Regions from separate parts of the Mesorhizobium sp. C399B genome, predicted to be linked through region 1. Evidence: predicted binding sites of a transcription regulator. Region 1 holds the regulator's gene; the other holds the start of a gene.
What was found. The regulator HrcA, encoded in region 1, represses chaperone genes, less so after heat shock. The targets are predictions, from matches to a motif close to GTTAGCACTCNCNNNNNGNGAGTGCTAAC.
Positions count from the first base shown of each region.

Region 1 (7,021 bases):
CGGCGGCATGGCCGATCGCCTGTTCGAGCTCCGCCTGCCATTCGTCCAGCGTCTGGCGGGGGCGGGCGTAGATCAGGTCGAAGGAGAGTCTTGGGAATATGTCCCGTGCCAGCCCGATGGCATGCAGCGCCTCGTCGACATTGTGCAGTCGGCCGAGAAAGCGCAGATCCTTGTCGTTCAGCGCCTGCACGCCGAGCGAGACGCGGTTGACGCCGGCGGCTCGGTAGCCGCGAAAGCGCTCGGCCTCGACCGAGGATGGATTGGCCTCCAGCGTCACCTCGATGCCGTCGGGCACCGTCCAGTTCTTCGCCACGGCGTCCAGCACCGCCGCCACCGTCTGCGGCTGCATCAGCGACGGTGTGCCGCCGCCGAGAAAGATGCTGGTCACCTCGCGCGCCCCGGTCCGCTCGCGCATCGTCTTCAGCTCGGTCTCGAAGGCGCGGGCAAAGCGCTCCTGGTCGACCGGCTGGTGACGGACATGGCTGTTGAAGTCGCAATACGGGCATTTGGCCGCGCAGAACGGCCAGTGGATGTAGACGCCGAAGCCCGGGCTGCGGTCCAGCGACATTAAGCTGAGCCTAACCTGGCGCGGGCGAATTTCTGGAAGGCGCGGGCGCGGTGCGACAGCGACGTCGGCTGACCGGGCTTCCAGCCGTGTTTTTCCTCAGCGCTCATCTCGCCGAACGTCTTTTCGAAACCGTCGGGCAAAAACACCGGGTCGTAGCCGAAGCCGAGTTCGCCGCGCGGCGGCCACACCAGCGTTCCCTCAGCCTCGCCGCGATAATATTCAGCCTCGCCATTGGGGAAGGCCAGGCAGATGACGGCGACGAACCGCCCCTTGCGCTGCGCTGGCTCGGCGGCGCCGACCTCCTGCAAGGCCACTTCGGTGCGCTGCATGGCCATGCCGAAGTCGCGGCTGCCATCGGGAGCTTCGGCCCAATTGGCGGTGTAGACGCCGGGAGCGCCGTCGAGCGCGTCGACGCACAGGCCCGAATCGTCCGACAGCGCCGGCAGGCCGGTCGCCTTAGCCGCGGCGAAGGCCTTGATGTAGGCGTTTTCCTCGAAGGTGGTGCCGGTCTCCTCCGGTTCCGGCAGGCCGTAGTCCTTGGCCGACTTCGCCTCGAAGCCGAACGGACCCATCAAGTCGGCGAATTCGCGCAGCTTGCCTTCATTGTGGCTGGCAACGACGATCTTCTTTCCATCGAGAGAATGCATCAAAGGCCCCAGATCCTTGGCTCGGCGAATTCGATCGAATTGCCCGAGGGGTCGCGTATGTAGATCGAGCGCCCGCCCTGCGGCCATTCGAATTCGCTTTCGATGGCGATGTTTTTCGCCTCAAGTTGCGCCTTCCACTGTGCGAGTTCATCCGCACTTGCGGCAAAGCAGAGATGGCCCTCGCCGACCGTGCCATGTGGCGGCACTTTCAGCCGCGCATCGGGCGCCGGCGGGATTTTGGTGGCTTCGGCGTTGAAGACCAGCAGCACGCCCGGGCCGCAGCGGAAGAAGAGATGGCGGCCGTCGACCTTGCCGAGGAGAGGGAGGCCGAGGACGTTGGAGTAGAAGGCTTCGGCAGCGGCGAGATCCGTGACGTAAAGCGCTGACTCAAGAATAGCGGAGGGTTGCATCAGGCACCCCCCTCTGCCCTGCCGGGCATCTCCCCCGCAAGGGGGGAGATTGGCAGTTCCGCTTTCGGCGTCTCAACGTTGATGGTTGGCGAAAACGGTAGCGACCTCTGATCTCCCCCCTTGCGGGGGAGATGGCCGGCAGGCCAGAGGGGGGTGTGAAGGATCGCCGACGTCATCACGTTAAATTCAATCAGGCCACAGCCATCTGCTGCAAGCTCACCAGCCGCTGAATGCCCTTCTTTGCCAGGCCCATCAGCTCCGCGAACTGCCCTTCCGAGAACGGCTCGCCCTCGGCGGTGCCCTGGATCTCGACGATGCCGCCCTTGCCGGTCATGACGAAATTGGCGTCGGTGCCGGCAGATGAATCCTCGATATAGTCGAGGTCGATGACCGGCTGGCCGTCATGGATGCCGCAGGAAATTGCCGCGACATGGTCCTTCAGTACCTTGGCAACACTGGCCATCTGCCGCGCTTCCATCCAGCGCAGGCAATCGTAGAGCGCCACCCAGCCGCCGGTGATCGAGGCCGTGCGGGTGCCGCCATCGGCCTGGATGACGTCGCAGTCGACGGTGATCTGCTGTTCGCCCAGTGCCTGCAGGTCGACAACGGCGCGCAAGGAGCGGCCGATCAGCCGCTGGATTTCCAGCGTGCGGCCGCCTTGCTTGCCGGCCGAGGCTTCACGGCGCATGCGCTCGCCGGTCGAACGCGGCAGCATGCCGTATTCCGCCGTCACCCAGCCCTTGCCGGAATTGCGCATCCAGCCTGGCACCTTTTCCTCCAGGCTTGCCGTGCACAACACATGCGTGTCGCCGAATTTCACCAGGCACGAGCCTTCGGCGTGTTTGGAGACGCCGCGCTCGAACGAGATGGCGCGCATTTCGTCGGCTTGGCGTTTGGAAGGGCGCATCGAGGCCTCTTTCTGTTCTTTTACGGTTGCGTCGGCGGCTTGTAGACGCATGCAGCCCATGGCGCAAAGGAAAAGGCCGGGCGATCTGGCACAGACGCCGGGTTGCGCGGGGGCGATGGAAGTCTATATCCTTGAGCCGGAGGTTTTTGGCTCGAATGACCAAGGCAGTCACCGAACCCAGTCTGCTGGCGCCCGCGCTGCAATCGCTCGACATGCGTTCGCGCGACATTTTCCGGCGCATCGTCGAATCCTATCTGAAGGACGGTGAGCCTGTGGGATCGCGCAGCCTGTCGCGCATCCTGCCGTCGTCGCTGTCGCCGGCCACCATCCGCAACGTGATGAGCGACCTCGAGCATCTCGGCCTGATCTATGCCCCGCACATCTCGGCCGGGCGCCTGCCGACCCAGACCGGCCTGCGCTTCTTCGTCGATGCCTTCATGGAGCTTGGCGATCTCTCCGACGAGGAACGCCGGGTCATCGAGGCGCAGGTGCGCGCCTCCGGCTCGGGCGCGACGCTGGAACACATGCTGACCGAGGCCAGCCAGATGCTGTCGGGCATGTCGCGCGGCGCCGGCCTGGTGCTCGCCACCAAGAACGAGGTGGCGCTGAAGCACATCGAGTTCATCCAGCTCGAGCCGACCAAGGCGCTGGCGGTGATGGTGTCGCAGAATGGCGATGTCGAGAACCGCGTCGTCGACCTGCCGGCCGGCATCACCGTCTCGCAGCTGCACGAGGCCTCCAACTTCCTCAACGCCCATATCAGGGGCCGCACGCTCGCCGAGGCGCGCATCGAGATCGCCCGCATCAAGGACGAGACCAGGGCAGCGCTGGACACGCTGTCGCAGGATCTGGTCGAGAAAGGCCTGGCGGTGTGGGCCGGCGCCGATAGCGGCCTGCCGGCGCGCCTTATCGTGCGCGGCCGCGCCAATTTGCTCGAAAACGTCACCGCCCAGGCCGATATCGAATTGCTGCGCCACCTGTTCGAGGATCTGGAGACGCAGGACGGGCTGATCCAGCTGCTCGACCTCGCCGAGGACGGCCCCGGCGTGCGGATCTTCATCGGCTCGGAAAACAAGCTGTTCTCGCTCTCCGGCTCGTCGCTGGTCGTGGCGCCTTACCGCGACAAGGACGCCCGCGTCGTCGGCGCGCTCGGCGTCATCGGCCCGACCAGGCTGAATTATGCCCGCATCGTGCCTATGGTCGACTACACTGCGCAATTGATTACCCGGATGTTAAGATAATTCGAAAGCCGGGATCACCGTAAAGGAGGGCGCAGAATGGCGCTTGAATCGTTCAAGGCCCAGATCAGCATGCTGCTCGAAGAAATGGTCAACCAGCCGGAGGACGAGCACGAAATCCAGGAGCAGCTGCGCGAAAAACTGCGCGAAATGCGCGCCATGGGCTTGCCGCTGCCGGAAGATCTCGTCGCATTGGAAAAGCGTCTCGACGACGATCTCGACGTCGAAGAGGAAAGTTGAGCGGTTCTCTCGTCGAATCTGCGCGCGCGCACGCTTCTCTTTTGCGGCGGCCGCACAATATCTCCCTTGTGCATGACGCGCCGACCGGCGCGAGTTCGAGGAGAACAGCATGATCCGGATTGCCGGCTTGGCAGGCCTTGCCCTGCTTCTGGCCACCAGCGCCTTCGCCCAGGAGGCCGATCAACCGCTGCTGACCGGCAAAGACGCTTTCGGCGACTGGACGGCCGACAAGCCAGGTGTGCGCCGGCTGATCAAGCCGGATGATCTGCAAAAGCCCAACATCACCGAATCCGCCTCCAACAGCGCCGGCCTTGGCGATCGGCCCGAGGGCGCGAAGCCCGTCCTGCCGCCTGGGTTTTCGGCCGAACTGGTTGCTTCCGGCATTTCCAATCCGCGGGTCGTGCGCGTGGCGCCGAACGGCGACCTGTTCGTCGCCGACAGTGACGCCAACCAGATCCGCGTCTATCGGCTGGCCAAGGGTAGCGCGAAGCCGGCCGAAGAGGGCATTTTTGCCGACAATCTCAACCAGCCCTATGGCATCGCCTTCTACCCGCCTGGCGACAAGCCGCAATGGGTCTACGTCGCCAACAACGACAGCGTGGTCCGCTACGCCTATCGCGACGGCGACCTTAAAGCCTCCGGCGAACCGGAGACGATTGTCTCCGACATCCCTACCGGCGGCCACTGGACCCGCGATATCGCCTTCTCGCCGGACGGAAAGACGCTGTATCTCTCGGTCGGCTCCGGATCGAACGTCGCGGAGGGCATGCAGAAGGCACCGAAGGGCGGCCTTGGCGCCTGGGCAAAATCACAGCCACTCGGCGCCACCTGGGGTTCCGAGGATGGCCGTGCCGACGTGCTGGCCTTCGGCCCCGACGGCAAGAATGGCCGCATCCTCGCTACCGGCCTGCGCAATTGTTCGGGCATGACCGTGCAGCCGGCCACCGGCGCGCTGTGGTGTGTCGTCAACGAGCGCGACGGTCTCGGCGACGATGTGCCGTTCGAATATGCCACCTCAGTCAAGGATGGCGCCTTCTATGGGTGGCCCTGGTATTATATCGGCGCCAACGAGGACCCGCGTCACGAGGGCGCGCGCCCAGACCTCGCCGGCTCCGTCACCGTGCCCGACGTGCTGATGCAGGCGCATTCGGCGCCGCTCAACGTCGCCTTCTATGACGGCGGCAATTTCCCGGCAGAGTACAAGGGTGACGCCTTCGTCGCCCTGCACGGCTCCTGGAACCGTGGTATGAGGACCGGCTACAAGGTGGTGCGGCTGAGATTCAGCGACGGCAAGCCGACCGGCGAGTACCAGGATTTCATCACCGGCTTCGTCCTCTCCGACGACGCCGTCTGGGGCCGGCCGGTCGGCGTCGCGGTGGCCAAGGACGGCGCGCTTATCGTCACCGAGGATGGCAACGGCACCATCTGGCGCATCACTCATGTCGATGGCCCATCCTGAGCCGGCGAACAGCGCAATCCGGCCCTAATGCACGTCCCGATGGATCACCTTGGGATAGGTATGGATCACCTCGGCCGATGAGACGCGGTCATCGAAACCGGTATCCCTGAGATTGAAGAGGCCGACAGAGCCGAAGGACTTCTTCGCCCCTTGCGCGAAGCGGCCGTCGCTGAAATCGTGTTCGTAAAGCGTCACCGTGACGTGGCCGGCATTGAGCTTCGGCACGTAAACACTGCTGATGGTGTCGTTGGCGACGCCAAGCTGGTTGACGTTGAAGCGATAGAGGTCCTGCACCATGCGCCGGGCCGCATTGCCATTGATCATCCAGTATTCGCGGCGCGATGCGCGGTTCGGGTCGATGAGTTTGAGCGGCGCCTTGCGGCCAAGCCCGAGCCAGTGCTCGAACACCATCACATTGGCGCCCCAGGGATAGGGATAGTTGGACTTGTCGATGATGCGTGGCGGGCCATCCTCGGCAATCTCGGCGGTATCGACATAGTCCAGCCATTGCAGCTGGAACGACGCTTCCACGTTGAGGTCGGTATTGCGCGGATCGGCAGCAATGATGCGCCAGTCCGAGACCGGCGGATATTTGGTGTCGAGGTCGATGTAGAATTCGCCTTTGGCGGTGTCGTCGGGGTCTATCATTTGCGGTCCGTCACGCTCGATCGCCACCAGCCGCACCTTGAAGCGGTTGTTGACGACCAGCGGATAGATCATCGGACGAACGGGGTGGGCGCCATGGTTCCGGCTGTCGGTAAAATATCCAGCCTGCGGAACGACATCGCTATCGCCCTTGTCGAACAGGCTGAAAGCCTGACGCCCCTCGAACCACAGATACCATTCCAGCTCGTGGACGTGACCGCGTGCTTCGGAATAGTTGTTGGGCATCCACTTCATGAGCTGGATGTGAAGTCGTTTGGCTAACATGGGTGCTCCTGCCGTTCGGAGCCATGCGAGATAGCCGACCGCCTTCGGGGCGTAAGTGAACCATCTCTCGCTTTCAGGCGATGATGACCGGCTTTCATGTCCTGCTTGGCGCAATCGAATCCGTTTTGCCGTTGCAGGCTTTCATGGCATCAGAGTCGTTTCACGAGGTGCGACCGTCATGACCCTCACCGGCTTCCTTGCCTATAGTGCTGCGCTGGGCATCGCCGCCGCCATTCCCGGCCCCGGCGTCACCGCGCTTGTGGCGCGGGCGCTCGGCTCCGGCTTCCGCTCGTCGCTGGCGATGTCGTTCGGCCTGATGCTCGGCGACCTCATTTATCTCACCGCGGTGGTGCTCGGCCTTGCCTTTGTCGCGCAAAGCTTCGGCATGGTGTTTCTCGCCATCAAATGGCTGGGCGTCGCCTATCTCGCCTTCCTCGGCTGGCGTTTCTGGACGGCCGGGATCACGCCCGAGACTGTCGAGGCCAGGAAAGGCAAGGGCGGCCTGGTTTCGAGTTTCCTTGCCGGGCTCACCGTTACGCTGGGCAACCCGAAGACGATGATCTTCTACCTCGCCATCACGCCGACCATCGTCGACCTGAAGACCATCACGCTCGCCGACTAC
Region 1 covers NZ_CP100472.1:3,256,185-3,263,205, forward strand. The annotation lists gene hemW (radical SAM family heme chaperone HemW) at 1-568, opposite strand, end outside; gene rdgB (RdgB/HAM1 family non-canonical purine NTP pyrophosphatase) at 568-1,215, opposite strand; gene NLY36_RS15635 (VOC family protein) at 1,215-1,625, opposite strand; gene rph (ribonuclease PH) at 1,816-2,532, opposite strand; gene hrcA (heat-inducible transcriptional repressor HrcA) at 2,688-3,773, shown strand; gene NLY36_RS15650 (hypothetical protein) at 3,810-4,010, shown strand; gene NLY36_RS15655 (PQQ-dependent sugar dehydrogenase) at 4,120-5,469, shown strand; gene NLY36_RS15660 (hypothetical protein) at 5,494-6,399, opposite strand; gene NLY36_RS15665 (LysE family translocator) at 6,578-7,021, shown strand, end outside.

Region 2 (7,021 bases), 2.2 Mb from region 1:
CGTGTCGTTCGCTGAGAATGTTTTCTACGAATTCGGAGAGGGTCGCATCCGCGAGGTGTGGTCAGTCATCGACAAGGCCGAGATTCAGGCGCAAATCTAGGTTGCTTCAATCACTTTGCTCGGTGAGAGCGCGTATCCGCAGCACCCCGTGGTAGAGCGCCAGGTCCTCGTCGTAGCGGGCCTCGGCGAACTCCAGGGACAGGCGGGTCTGGTCGCGCGAGCCGGTGGCGAAAGCGGCGCCGTCAAGGCGCGCCCGGATGCTGTCCATGATCAGACGCGTCTCGGCCTCGCCTTGCGCCTTCGACCAGACATGCAGCGTGATGAGCTGGTCGTCATCATTGTCGGCGCCGGTGTCCAGATCGAATGCGCTGGTCCTGCCATAGGTCACATAAGGGAAGGCGGCACTGTCGGCCGCCTGCTCGCGCAACCCGGCGCCGCCGAGCAGCGCCGTCAGCGAGGCATCGCTCTTCAATCTCATGAACAAGGCTTGCAGCAAATCGCCGGGCGCCGTCATCGTCGTCTCCGTTCGCCTGTCACGCTTTGAACAACCTCAGTTTCGCGCGCAACCTAACCGCGTTGCACGGATTTCGCCAGATGACGATCCGCCTGATGGAAGGCGGCGAATCGGGCGGCATGGCCCTTTCACGGACCGGGTTCTATTTGGCATGCGGGGAGTTTCAAGAAGGGTGTTATGAGGAGCCCTGTTTTCTCCGGCAATTCGAGGTCATTTCATGCGAACGCCACCGCTGCTGCCGGCTTTTGGAAAGCTCGGCGTCAAGCCCCCGGTCGCGATTGCGGCAGCACCCGCCCTGTCGAAGAGCACCGTGGCCCTGCGCATGCGCGAGATACTTTCAATGCATGGCGGCCTGGCCTTGAAGCTGTCGGTGGTGGCCTGGACAATCCTGATCCTGGCGGCGGCATTTTTCATGTCAAGGGCCTGATGCCGATATGGCAAACCGCTACGCGTTGCGCATGGACGAGCCCGAGAGCTGGACTATCTTCGACATCTTCACCGGCCAGCCTGTCGAGCTTAAGCAACAGGTAATGGTGGCCATGAATTTGCGGGATGCGGAAGCGATGGCCGACCGCCTGAACAGCCGGGACGTCAAGCGGCGGGCAAAAGCCGACCGCAAGTCCTGACGCACGCTGATCTCAGCCGCCCTGATGCAAGACGAACGCGCGCTAGCCGAAATCCGCGGCTGTGAGCACATAAATGCTCTTGCGGGTGCGGGCGTAGGCCTTGCTGGCAATGTCATGGATGGAGCTGGACGCGGTGTCGAAGGCCGCCAGATAGGTGGCTTCCGCGGTCGCCGTCCCTGATGGCACCTTCGAGAGGGCATCGGCTGCGACGGAGAAGGAAATCTGGAACATGCCGTCATGGCCGACAAAGCGGATGCGCTTGCCGGCCTCGTCATAGAAGCGACTTGGATTGGGGAATGTCAGGCTCATGACGTGCCCCCCTTCGGCGCGGCGGCGGCTTTCTTGACTGTCGCCACTGTCGCCCGCTTCTTCTTCGGTGTCGGGTTCAAGGCTTCCGCGACGCGGTCGGCCTCTTCCTTGGCCAGGCGCAATTCCCTGAGCCTTGCCGTCTTGATCTCCCTGGCCCTCGCTTCGGACATGTAGTCGGAGGTTGCCTTGTTGCGCTCGGCCGTCTTCTTCTGCTTGTCCATGAAGCGGGCTTCAGCTTTTTCCATGATGCTCTGATTGCCTTCGGCCATCGCCTAAATCTCTCCTCGTGCCTGAAATTGTGAAATCGAACTTACGATATAAATAGTCGCTTTGGCCTCGAAATTCAATTTTTCGAAATATCTAGGCGCCTCGCGACGTTTCGAACCCTGCAGACATCATAATACTTTTTAATATTTAATTTTGGCCACGAATAATTTTTGGCACTCCTATCTATCGAGTGCCAACACGCCTATAAGAACGGCGCGGTCGCCTATGCCGGCCCCAGAAAGAAGTTCTCATGAAGTTTCGGCCACTCCACGACCGCGTCGTCATCCGGCGCGCCGAAGGCGATGTCAAATCCAAGGGCGGCATCATCATTCCCGACAATGCCAAGGAAAAGCCGCAGGAAGGCGAAGTCATCGCCGTTGGGCCGGGCGCACGCGACGAAAACGGCGCGCTTGTCCCGCTCGACGTCAAGGCCGGCGACTTCATCCTGTTCGGCAAATGGTCGGGCACCGAGGTCAAGATCGACGGCGAGGACCTGCTGATCATGAAGGAAGCCGACATTATGGGCGTCATCGACAAGAGCGAGACGGCCGCTATCGGCAAGAGCGGGACGGTCGTCACCGAGAAAAGCGTCAAAGCCAAGAAGGCCGCCTGACCGGCCTGGCTTTGCCAGGCTCCGGCGAGCCGCTTGCTTCACCACACCAACGGGATTGAAAAAAATGTCTGCCAAGGAAATCAAATTCGCCACCGACGCGCGCGACCGCATGCTGCGCGGCGTCGAGATCCTCACCAATGCGGTGAAGGTCACGCTCGGCCCCAAGGGCCGCAACGTCATCATCGACAAGGCCTATGGCGCGCCGCGCATCACCAAGGACGGTGTGACGGTGGCCAAGGAAATCGAGCTTGCCGACAAGTTCGAGAACATGGGCGCGCAGATGGTGCGCGAAGTGGCTTCGAAGACCAACGACCTCGCCGGTGACGGCACCACCACCGCCACGGTGCTGGCCGCATCGATCCTGCGCGAAGGCGCCAAGCTGGTTGCCGCGGGCATGAACCCGATGGACCTCAAGCGTGGCATCGACCAGGCTGTCGCCGCCGTGGTCAAGGACATCAAGGCGAAGGCCAAGAAGGTCAAGTCGTCGGCCGAGATCGCGCAGGTCGGCACCATCGCCGCCAATGGCGATGCCAGCGTCGGCGCCATGATCGCCAAGGCGATGGACAAGGTCGGCAATGACGGCGTCATCACCGTCGAGGAGGCCAAGACCGCCGACACCGAACTCGACGTCGTCGAAGGCATGCAGTTCGACCGCGGCTATCTCTCACCCTATTTCGTCACCAATGCCGACAAGATGCGCGTCGAACTGGAAGAGCCTTACGTGCTCATCCACGAGAAGAAGCTCGGCAATCTGCAGGCGATGCTGCCGATCCTCGAAGCAGTGGTGCAGAGCGGCAGGCCGTTGCTGATCATCTCGGAAGACGTCGAAGGCGAAGCACTGGCGACGCTGGTCGTCAACAAGCTGCGCGGCGGCCTCAAGGTCGCGGCCGTCAAGGCGCCGGGCTTCGGCGATCGCCGCAAGGCGATGCTGGAAGACATCGCCGTGCTGACATCGGGCCAGATGATTTCCGAGGATCTCGGCATCAAGCTCGAAAACGTCACCATCGAGATGCTTGGCCGCGCCAAGCGCGTACTGATCGAGAAGGACACCACCACGATCATCGACGGCGCCGGCACCAAGGCGACCATCCAGGCGCGCATCGCGCAGATCAAGGGCCAGATCGAGGAGACCACGTCCGACTACGACAAGGAGAAGTTGCAGGAGCGGCTGGCCAAGCTCGCCGGCGGCGTCGCCGTGATCCGCGTCGGCGGCGTCACCGAGTCTGAAGTGAAGGAAAAGAAGGACCGCATCGACGACGCGCTGAATGCGACGCGCGCGGCGGTGGAAGAAGGCATCGTGCCCGGCGGTGGCGTGGCGCTTCTGCGCGCCAGATCGGCGCTGGCCGGGCTGACTGGCGCCAATGACGATGTGACGGCAGGCATTTCGATCGTGCTCAGGGCACTCGAAGCGCCGATCCGCCAGATCGCCGAGAATTCCGGTGTCGAAGGCTCGATCGTCGTCGGCAGGCTGTCCGACAGCAAGGACCACAATCAGGGCTTTGATGCCCAGAACGAGGTCTATGTCGACATGATCAAGGCGGGCATCGTCGATCCGGCGAAAGTGGTGCGCACCGCACTGCAGGATGCCGGCTCGATTGCAGCGCTTCTGATCACCGCCGAAGCGATGATCACCGACGTTCCGGCCAAGGATGCGGCGCCTGCGGGCGGCGGTGGCGGCATGGGCGGCTACTGACCATCGCCCGAAAATTGCCCGCCTGGGAATCTGGGCGGGCATAAATCAGAACAGGCTGCCGGGGACATTTCCCCGGCGAGCCAGGAATTTCCGTCAGTCAGTCAAGACCAGTCAGCAACGACAGGGAGATCGACAGATGATCACATTTGCCCCGAAGCCAAACGCTGTATCCGCGACCAAGCCGGCGGAGGAGAGCCGCTTCGATCGCATCCGCCGGATTGCCGCCGACAAGCACAGGCAGGCCGATGCCGGGCCGATTCGCCGCGAGCCGTCGAAGACCGGCGACAAGCGGCCGATGTGACGGCTGCCAACCTCACGACATCGGCAACGCTCCGCCCTCTTCGGTGCGGCGGGCAATGAACTCGTCGAGCACATCGGATGTGGCAACGGCCGACGCCGGCGGCTGGAAGTCGGCCAGCGTCCGCTTCCAGATGCCGGTGGCGCGCTCGGTGGCCGACTTCGAACCGGACTGCGTCCAGCTGCCGAAATTCGACCAGTCGGCGACCAGCGGCTCGTAGAAGGCGGTGCGGTAGCGCGTCATGGTGTGGCCGGCGGCGAAGAAATGCCCGCCCGGCTGGACTTCGGCGATCGCCTCGAAGCCGATCGAATCCTTGTCGCCGGGGGTCGTAGCACAGAGTTCGGCAACCGTCTGCAATGCCTCGATATCGGTGATCAGCTTCTCGTAGGAGACGCTGAGGCCACCCTCCAGCCAGCCCGCGGCATGGATGCAGACGGTGGCGCCGGCAAGCACCGAGCCCCACAGCGCGAACTGCGTCTCGTGCGCCGCCTGCACATCGGAAATGTTGGCCGCACTGCCGCCGCCGGACCGCCAAGGCAGGCCGGTGAAGCGGGCCAACTGACCGGCGCCCAGCGTCGCCTTGACGTGCTCGGGCGTGCCGAAGGCCGGTGCGCCGGACTTCATGTCGACATTGGAGGAGAAGGATCCGTAAACCACCGGTGCGCCCGGCCGCACCATCTGCGCCAGCGCGAGACCAGCCAGCGCCTCGGCATGCTGCAGCGTCAATGCGCCGGCGACGGTGATCGGCGCCATGGCGCCGGCCAGGCAGAAGGGCGTGATGATGGACACCTGGCCGGCCTTGGCGAAGTCGATGATGCCTTGCGCCATCGGGATATCGAGCTGGCGCGGCGAATTGGTGTTGATGACGGTATAGCAATGGACGCCGGCCAGGAACTCGTCCTGCGAGAGGCCGCGCGCCAACCGGATCATCTCGAACCCGTCCTCGACCTGCGGCGTGCCACGGGCGAAGACGAAGGGAAACTTGTCCGACAGGGTCAGCTGCGCACGGTTGACGGCATAGTGGCGCAAACGGTTGTCGACATCCTGAGGCTCGATCCAGGGGCCGAGCATATGCAGCACGTCGAAATTCTGAACAAGCTTGGTCAGTTCTTCGAAAGCGGCGAGCGTGCCCGGACGCCGTCCGCGTTCGAGATCGGTGACGTTGGGCGCCCCGGCTCCGGCGAGGAACGTCATCGAGCCGAGCTCCAGCATGAGATCGCGGCTACGGTTGCCCGCCAGCGCCCGGATGGATTTCGGCGCCGAGGCCAGTGCCGCAGTGACAATATCGCGGCCGATGCGCACCATCCGGCTGTCCTCGTCGACCAGCGCACCGGCTTTGGCGTAGATCGCCCGTGCCTCCGGCAGCAGCACCTTGATGCCGAGCTCTTCCAGCACGCGCAACGCCGTGCCGTGGATGGCCGCGACCTGGTCGTCCGAAAACACCGGCTGCGGCAGGAACGGGTTCTTGAGCGAGCGATAGTTCGGGTGGCGGCTTGGCCCGCTGCCGGCCTCACCGGTGTGCCCGCGCCGGCGCTCGCGCCTGGTCTCCCTTATGATGTCATCGACCATGGCCAAAACTCCTCATTGCCGCATCGCCTGCCCTCGGGGTCGTATGGGAAGGCCGGAATAATTCGCGCCGGCCGCTCGACGCCGACAATGTGCACCGAAGCGCGGTCCCCTCCCCGGCGAATTCGTCGCCCAGCAACGTCAGCGCGACGCTTTTGCCTATTGTGTAGCCATAGCCGGCTGAGGCGACGAAGCCGACGCGCCGGCCCTTGTGCTAGACTGGCTCGAAGCCACTGGCGTCGGCATCGACGGCGTCGACCTCCAGCGTCACGATCCGGGCGGCGCTCAACAAACCGTGCGGTGTGGCCTGGCTGCCCTTGTGAGCCGGGCTGAAATGGATGAATAGTCTTGGCCGGGTATGCCCGCCCTGAAATTGCCCGCTTGCGGTTCTCAGGTGGGTTGGGTGAGTTTCGGGAATGGCCAGTCCTTTAGAACGACGTCCAAGACGAAGAGGTCCGATCGCCGCCGCATTGCTGGCGGTGGACGCGTGGATCGATTCCTCGCTCTACGAAATCGGCTTCAAGGCCGGCCAGTTCTGGGAATCGGCAACCATTTTTTCGCGGCGCTTCCGAGTCACCGGCTGGCGACGCGGCATCATCGAGGTGCTGAGCGAAGGTTTTACGATGGGCGCCGGCGGCGTCGTCGTGCTGCTCGCACTCGCGATGCCGGCCTTCCAGATCACCACCGGCGACTGGCGCAGTCAGGGCGATTTCGCCGTCACCTTCCTCGACCGCTACGGCAACGAGATTGGCCAGCGCGGCATCATCCAGCGCGATTCCGTGCCTGTCGACGAGATGCCGGACCATGTCATCAAAGCGGTGCTGGCGACCGAGGACCGGCGCTTCTTCGAGCACTACGGCATCGACGTGCTCGGCCTGTCGCGCGCCATCTTCGAGAATGTGCGGGCCAATTCCGTCGTCCAGGGCGGCTCCAGCATCACCCAGCAGCTGGCCAAGAACCTGTTCCTGTCGAATGAGCGTACCTTCCAGCGCAAGATCAAGGAAGCCTTCCTGTCGCTGTGGCTGGAGGCCAATCTGTCGAAGAAGGAGATCCTGCAGCTCTATCTCGACCGCGCCTATATGGGCGGCGGCACGTTCGGCATCGAGGCGGCGGCGGATTTCTATTTCGGCAAGAG
Region 2 covers NZ_CP100472.1:5,501,652-5,508,672, reverse strand. The annotation lists gene NLY36_RS26110 (ester cyclase) at 1-100, shown strand, start outside; gene NLY36_RS26105 (DUF3168 domain-containing protein) at 107-514, opposite strand; gene NLY36_RS26100 (hypothetical protein) at 732-941, shown strand; gene NLY36_RS26095 (hypothetical protein) at 949-1,140, shown strand; gene NLY36_RS26090 (DUF1488 family protein) at 1,183-1,449, opposite strand; gene NLY36_RS26085 (hypothetical protein) at 1,446-1,718, opposite strand; gene NLY36_RS26080 (co-chaperone GroES) at 1,967-2,329, shown strand; gene groL (chaperonin GroEL) at 2,394-4,022, shown strand; gene NLY36_RS26070 (hypothetical protein) at 4,159-4,323, shown strand; gene NLY36_RS26065 (trimethylamine methyltransferase family protein) at 4,336-5,889, opposite strand; gene NLY36_RS26060 (hypothetical protein) at 5,879-6,049, opposite strand; gene NLY36_RS26055 (transglycosylase domain-containing protein) at 6,303-7,021, shown strand, end outside.
Region 2: a site for HrcA is predicted at 1,886-1,914, ahead of NLY36_RS26080 (co-chaperone GroES). Genes of this name have one in related genera too.